3 regions of the Pseudomonas berkeleyensis genome follow, and region 1 is predicted to be linked to each of the others. Evidence: riboswitches for the same ligand, from Rfam matches in the RefSeq annotation. Region 1 holds a riboswitch; each other region holds the start of a gene.

The links. A riboswitch is a leader RNA that binds a small molecule or an ion and turns the genes downstream of it on or off. The one in region 1 is predicted to bind cobalamin.
Region 2: linked by a shared signal. The riboswitch ahead of cobW (cobalamin biosynthesis protein CobW) and the one ahead of HS968_RS21845 (TonB-dependent receptor plug domain-containing protein) in region 1 are both predicted to bind cobalamin.
Region 3: linked by a shared signal. The riboswitch ahead of cobO (cob(I)yrinic acid a,c-diamide adenosyltransferase) and the one ahead of HS968_RS21845 (TonB-dependent receptor plug domain-containing protein) in region 1 are both predicted to bind cobalamin.

The regions. Positions count from the first base shown of each region.
Region 1 covers NZ_CP059139.1:4,716,862-4,719,116, reverse strand. The annotation lists gene HS968_RS21845 (TonB-dependent receptor plug domain-containing protein) at 1-742, opposite strand, end outside; cobalamin riboswitch at 828-1,033, opposite strand; gene dxs (1-deoxy-D-xylulose-5-phosphate synthase) at 1,106-2,255, opposite strand, start outside.
Region 2 covers NZ_CP059139.1:5,624,521-5,626,775, forward strand. The annotation lists gene cobW (cobalamin biosynthesis protein CobW) at 76-1,125, opposite strand; cobalamin riboswitch at 1,221-1,415, opposite strand; gene HS968_RS26120 (cobalamin biosynthesis protein) at 1,502-1,939, shown strand; gene cobM (precorrin-4 C(11)-methyltransferase) at 1,936-2,255, shown strand, end outside.
Region 3 covers NZ_CP059139.1:2,235,604-2,237,858, forward strand. The annotation lists gene HS968_RS10490 (C40 family peptidase) at 91-615, shown strand; gene HS968_RS10495 (hypothetical protein) at 622-942, shown strand; cobalamin riboswitch at 976-1,185, shown strand; gene cobO (cob(I)yrinic acid a,c-diamide adenosyltransferase) at 1,378-1,989, shown strand; gene HS968_RS10505 (cobyrinate a,c-diamide synthase) at 1,989-2,255, shown strand, end outside.

The DNA of each region.
Region 1 (2,255 bases):
TTTGCTCCAGCAGGCTCAGACCGAGCTGCAGATCGTCGTTGAGGTCGTGGGCGAGGTTCAGGCTCAGGCCGTTCTTGCGGTAGGCATCGTGATCGTTGTCGTAGGTCGAGGCGTGGGTGCTGCGGTCGATACCGTGGGTATCCGAGGAGCTGCTACTGAGATTGAAACGGGTACTTTCGTTGGCTAGGGCCAGGCTGGCCGCACGTTCCCAGGTACCACGGCTGCCGTAGCCCAGACTAAGACTGGCCTGGCGTTGTCCAGCACTGGCGCGGCGGGTGAAAATTTGTACGACACCGCCGATGGCGTCGGCGCCGTAGAGGGTTGCCCGCGAGCCGCGCAGGACTTCCACCCGTTCGATCTGGTGGATGCTGAGGTGTTCGAGGAAATGGCTGCCGCTGGACGCATCGGAAATCCGTTGACCGTCGACTAGTACGACGTTCTGTGCTGTCTTGGTGCCGCGGATGAACAGGCTGGAGAGGCTGCCACGGCCGCCGGAACTGGTGACCTGTACGCCGGGTACACGGTTCAGTAGGTCGATGACGCTGGAGGGTTGCAGGCGTTCGATGTCTTCGCGGGTGAACACGCTGGTAGCGACACTGCTTTTGCTGCGCAGCTGTACTTCGCGGTTGGCGCTGATGACCGTGTCGGACAGTTTCAGTGCCTGATCGAGCGAAGGGACGGTTTCAGCGAGTGCGGCGCAGGGCGCCAGAGTAATGGCCAGGGCTAGACGGGATAGTTTCATTCTCTTTCCTCAAAGGTCGGCAGACGTTCGAGGAGGGCAGGAGCAAGCGCGCAGGGCGGCGCTTGACCGTGCTGCCCTCCGCAACACCAGTCGCACCGCCTTGGCCGGTCTCCGGGCTCTCGACCCACGTCCGCCTTCCCAGGTTGCCCCAGTGGCCGTTTGGACGTGGCGCAAGCTCAGCGCTTGCAGTCGATTACCGTTGCGGGGGCAGCGCCGGGATTGCTCATGACGAGCGCACCGACTTCCCGTTTCACGCCGCTTGCGCAGCGCACCCAGGCGGAACATGAAGTGGGCGAACCTTAGTGCGCGCAGCTATGAATGACAAGCAAGCCTGGCTCATCCGGCGATGAGCCAGGCTCATGCTCAGGCCTGCAGCAGGCTCAGGCGTTGACGCACCGCGCGTTCGATGCCGGCTTCGTCGAGACCGCACTCGGCAAGCATCTGGCTCGGTTTGGCGTGCTCGACGTAGTAGTCCGGTAGACCCAGGTGCAGCATCGGCACCTGGCGGTTCTCGGCGGCGAAGAATTCGCTGACCGCGCTGCCGGCACCGCCCATCACCGCGTTTTCCTCGATGGTCACCAGCAGTTCGTGGTTGCCGGCCAGCTCGCGCAGCAGTGCTTCGTCCAGCGGTTTGACGAAGCGCATGTCGACCACCGTGGCGTCCAGCGTTTCGCCTACGCGCAGGGCTTCGGCCAGTTGCACGCCGAAGGCCAGCAGGGCGACGCCATTGCCCTGGCGGCGTACCACGGCCTTGCCGATCTCCAGCGGTTCGAGGCCTGCATCGAGCGGCGCATTGGGGCCGCTGCCGCGCGGGTAGCGCACCGCTGCCGGGCCGTCGAACAGGTGGCCGGTAGTGAGCATGCGGCGCATCTCGTTCTCGTCGCTCGGCGTCATCACCAGCATGCCGGGGATGCAGCGCAGGTAGGAGAGGTCGAAGCTGCCGGCGTGGGTCGGGCCGTCTTCGCCAACCAGGCCGGCGCGGTCGATGGCGAACAGCACGTCGAGGTGCTGCACGGCGACGTCGTGGATCAGCTGGTCATAGGCGCGCTGGAGGAAGGTTGAGTAGATCGCCACCACCGGCTTGGCACCTTCGCAGGCCATGCCGGCGGCGAGGGTGACGGCATGCTGCTCGGCAATCGCCACGTCGAAGTAACGCTCGGGGAAGCGCTCGCTGAACGCCACCAGATCCGAGCCTTCCTTCATTGCCGGAGTGATACCGACCAGGCGCGCGTCCTGCTCGGCCATGTCGCACAGCCACTGGCCGAACACGTTGGAGTATTTCGGGCCGGAAGGCTTCTTCGGTGCCGCGACTGGCGTGACCGGTTCCAGCTTGGTGATGGCGTGGTAGCCGATGGGGTCGACCTCGGCGGGTGCGAAGCCCTTGCCCTTCTTGGTCACCACATGCAGGAACTGCGGGCCGTCGAGGTCGCGCATGTTGCGCAGGGTGGCGAGCAGGGTGGGCAGGTCGTGGCCGTCGATGGGGCCGACGTAGTTCCAGCCCAGCTCCTCGAAC
Region 2 (2,255 bases), 910 kb from region 1:
GCGAAGCGAACAGTCCACCGCCAGCGCGCACGTCCACATGGCGTACTGCTACGCGAGTACGCCCTACGCTCTGTATCAGGCCAGCGCCGCCTTCAGCTCGGCCTCGATAGCCACGCGGTTTAGCTGCTGGCCGATCACCACCAGGCGGCTCAGGCGCGGCTCGTCGACCTGCCAGGCGCGGTCGAAGTGACGGTCGAAGCGCTGGCCCACGCCCTGCACCAGCAGGCGCATCGGCTTGCCAGGGATCGCCGCGAAGCCTTTCACCCGCAGGATGTCGTACTTGGCCACAGCATCCTTCAGCGCAGCCAGCAGACGCGCCTCCTCAGCTTCGGGTAGTTCCACGTGGAACGAGTCGAATTCCTCGTGATCGTGATCCTCGTCCTCATCGTCATGGTGAGTGCGGCGGCTGTCGATATGCAGCTCCGTTTCGCTGTTCAGGCCCAGCAGCACGTCCAGCGGCAGCTCGCCGCCGTGCGCCTCGATCACCTTGACCGCTGGCGGCAGTTCTTCAGCCACTTCGGCGCGCACCGCAGCCAGCGCCTCGGCGTCGAGCAGGTCGGCCTTGTTGAGGATCACCAGGTCGGCGCTGGCCAGCTGGTCGGCGAACAGCTCGTGCAGCGGCGATTCGTGGTCGAGGTTCGGGTCGAGCTTGCGCTGCTCGTCCACCTGATCCGGGAAGGCGGCGAAGGTGCCGGCGATCACCGCCGGGCTGTCGACCACGGTGATTACCGCGTCGACGGTGCAGGCGTTGCGGATTTCCGGCCAGTTGAAAGCCTGCACCAGCGGCTTGGGCAGCGCCAGACCACTGGTCTCGATGAGGATATGGTCGAGGTCGCCACGGCGCGCCACCAGCTCGCGCATCACCGGGAAGAACTCCTCCTGCACGGTACAGCACAGGCAGCCGTTGGCCAGTTCGAAGACACGGCCATTGGCCTCCTCCTCGCTGCAGCCGATGGAGCATTGCTTGAGGATCTCGCCATCGATGCCCAGCTCGCCGAACTCGTTGACGATCACCGCGATACGGCGGCCGCCGGCATTGGCCAGCAGATGGCGCAGCAGGGTGGTTTTGCCGGCACCGAGGAAACCGGTGACGATGGTGACAGGCAGTTTGGCGAGGGTTTTCATCAAGGGCCCCGTGGCGTCGGTAGGTTCGGCGGACGGGTACGCGCAGGCGGGCACGCAAGGGCGTGCTGGCCGCGTCGGATCACCCCGTCCGAGCAAATGGCTGGTCTGTCGAGGCAGGTCTCCTGGCTCACGGTGTGCGCGTTGCGCATCCTTCACCTTCCCGCCTGGCGGCAGTGGTGTATCGAAGGGTTTAGACCGTTCACAGTTGCGGGGGCAGCCAGGGCATCGACCCTGTTCCCTCTTAGCCCCCCGGCGCCTTGCCGGGAAGAACCTCGAAAGCGAGAAGGCTACGCAGGCCACGGCGGCCGGTCAATCGCGGTTGACCGCTGGCAGGTGCCATGATGAGCTACGCCACCGCTCAGCCCGAATGCCACTCATGTTGCCAACCACCTCCAATCACCCATCCGCCTCAACGATACAGGTCGTCGCCGGGCTGGGGTGTCGCCGTGGCTGCAGCCAGGACGAGTTGCTCGATCTGCTTATCCACAGCCTGAGGCAACATGGCCTGACAGTGGAAAACCTCGTGGGCCTGGCCAGCATCGCCCACAAGCGCAACGAAGCCAGCCTGCATGGCCTGGCCGAGCACCTGGCTCTGGAGTTGGTGTTCTTCGCACCCGAGCAACTGAGCATCTATCAAGCCATGACCGCCGGCAGTGCATTGACCCAGGCAGCCACCGGTAGCCCTGCCGTCGCCGAGCCTTGCGCCCTCGCACTGGCGGCGCGCATGGGCGCATCGCCCTGCCTACTCGGCGAGAAAAACCGTAGTGCCAGCGCCACCTGTGCGCTGGCCACCTTCGATAGAGAACCTGCATGACCGTCTACTTTATCGGTGCCGGCCCCGGCGACCCCGAACTGATCACCGTCAAGGGGCAACGCCTGATCCGCTCATGCCCCGTGATTCTCTACGCCGGCTCGCTGGTGCCCGAGCCGGTGCTGCAGGGCCACAGCGCCGAACAGGTGGTGAACACCGCCGAGCTGAACCTGGGCGAGATCATCACGCTGCTGCAGGAGGCCCATGAACGCGGCCTGGACGTGGCCCGCGTGCACTCGGGCGACCCGTCGCTATACGGCGCCATCGGCGAGCAGATCCGCGAGCTGCGAGCGCTCGACATCCCTTTCGAGATCATTCC
Region 3 (2,255 bases), 2.5 Mb from region 1:
CTCTATAGGTCTTGAGCGGGTACTGAGGGTTGCGCCGTTTGTCTGTAGACGGCAGAGTAGAGCGCATTCAGGCTCAGGATCGCCTCGCTTATGCCCGTCACGACCCGTGTCGCCCTTATCTCCCTCGTTCTGCTGCTGAGTGCCTGTAGCAGTCGTGCTCCCTCTCCTCAGCCTACCTACAGTCCTCCAGTCTCTTCTTCGTCCTATCAGGGCGGCGCCGAAGATGTCTTGTTTCGCGCCCTCGGTCTGGTCGGTACGCCCTATCGTTATGGCGGTAATACCCCGGAAGGGGGGTTCGACTGCAGTGGCCTGATCGGCTACGTCTACCGCGATGCGGCCGGTATCAGCCTGCCACGTTCGACCCGTGAGCTGAGCGCTATGCGTACTCCGGATGTTCGGCGCGATGCCTTGCAGAGTGGTGATCTGGTGTTTTTTGCCACCAATGGCGGTCGCGCCGTCAGTCATGCCGGCATCTATGTCGGCGAGGGGCGTTTCGTCCATGCCCCGTCCAGTGGCGGTACCGTGCGCCTGGACAGCCTCGATAACGTCTACTGGCAGCGTGTCTACCTCGATGCCAAACGAGTCATCACTCCAGAGCTCGCTCGTAACCCCTGACCCTTCATGAGCGAGCCCATTCGCCTGCCGCCTCAGCCCGAGGCATGTGAGCTGTGCGCGCGGCCTGTCGCACTGACCCGTCATCACCTGATTCCCAAGGCGCTGCACGACAAGGTGTATGTGCAGAAACGCTTCGCTCGTCATGAGCGCATTACCGCCACGCTTTGGGTCTGTCGTGCCTGTCATAACCAGATTCACCGCCTGTTCAGCGAAAAGGAGCTGGCGCTGACTTACAACAGTCGCGAGGCGCTGCTGAGTGATGAGCGTTTGCGGACTTTCGTCGATTGGTTGGCGAGCAAACCGCCTGGGTTCATGCCCAGGCACTGAGCGGCGTTGACGGGTAGGGCTGCCAGCCTCTACCCTGCGCGCCTTGCTTCAGGTGCCCCGAGTCGCTGCGAATGACGGCCGAGGGGTGAAACAGGGAAGCCGGTTCGAATGCCGGCGCTGCCCCCGCAACGGTAGGTGAGTCAAACGCTGCTCAAAGCCACTGTGTATTTGCACGGGAAGGCGCGGCGTCGAACCTTTGGTTCGCTCACGAGCCCGGAGACCGGCCTGTCGCAATTTCACGGCATCGCGGAGGGCGCTGTCCGGCTAACGCTCCGGTTTGGTCGGGGCGTTCGTGTTTTCTGTCTTCCGCTCGCCTGACCAGCCATTGGCGCCTGGGTGAGGATATGCGGATCATCGCAACCTTCTTGCTCATTGCCGTTCGCACTGTTTATCGATCAACAGGCGGCGCGGGTGCCTGACGTACAGGAGCACAGCATGAGCGAGTCCACCGAGCGCGATGCCCGCCACAAGGCGCGCATGCAGCGCAAGAAAGCCCTGATCGACGAGAAGATCGCCCAGGCTCAGGACGAATACGGCCTGTTGCTGGTGCACAGCGGCAATGGCAAGGGCAAGAGCAGCAGCGCCTTCGGTATGGTCGCGCGTGCCCTCGGTCATGGCATCAAGGTCGGTGTGGTGCAGTTCATCAAGGGCGCGGCCAGCACCGGCGAGGAAACCTTCTTCCGCCGCTTTCCCGAGGAAGTCAGCTATCACGTGATGGGCGAGGGCTTCACCTGGGAAACCCAGGATCGCCAGCGTGATATCGCCAAGGCGCAGGAAGCCTGGGCCATTGCCAGACGCTTGCTTGGCGATGAGTCCATCGGCCTGGTGGTGCTGGATGAACTGAACATCGCCCTCAAGCATGGCTATCTCGAACTGGATGCGGTGTTGGCCGATATCGAAGCGCGGCCGCTGCTGCAGCACGTGGTGGTGACGGGGCGGGGCGCCTTGCCGGGGATGATCGAGGCGGCCGACACGGTCACCGAGATGAGCCTGGTCAAGCATGCGTTCAAGGCCGGGGTGAAGGCGCAGAAGGGCATCGAATTCTGATGGAAGCACGTCACTGTCCGGCGCTGCTGATTGCCGCGCCGGCTTCGGGCCAGGGCAAGACCACCGTCACCGCCGCGCTGGCGCGCCTGCATACGCGTCAGGGGCGCCGGGTGCGGGTGTTCAAGTGCGGCCCGGACTTCCTCGATCCGATGATCCACGCCCGTGCCAGCGGCGCGCCGGTGTACCAGCTCGATCTGGCCATGGTGGGTGAAGCGGAGAGCCGCCGGCTGTTGTGGCAGGCCGCGGGCGAGGCCGATCTGATCCTA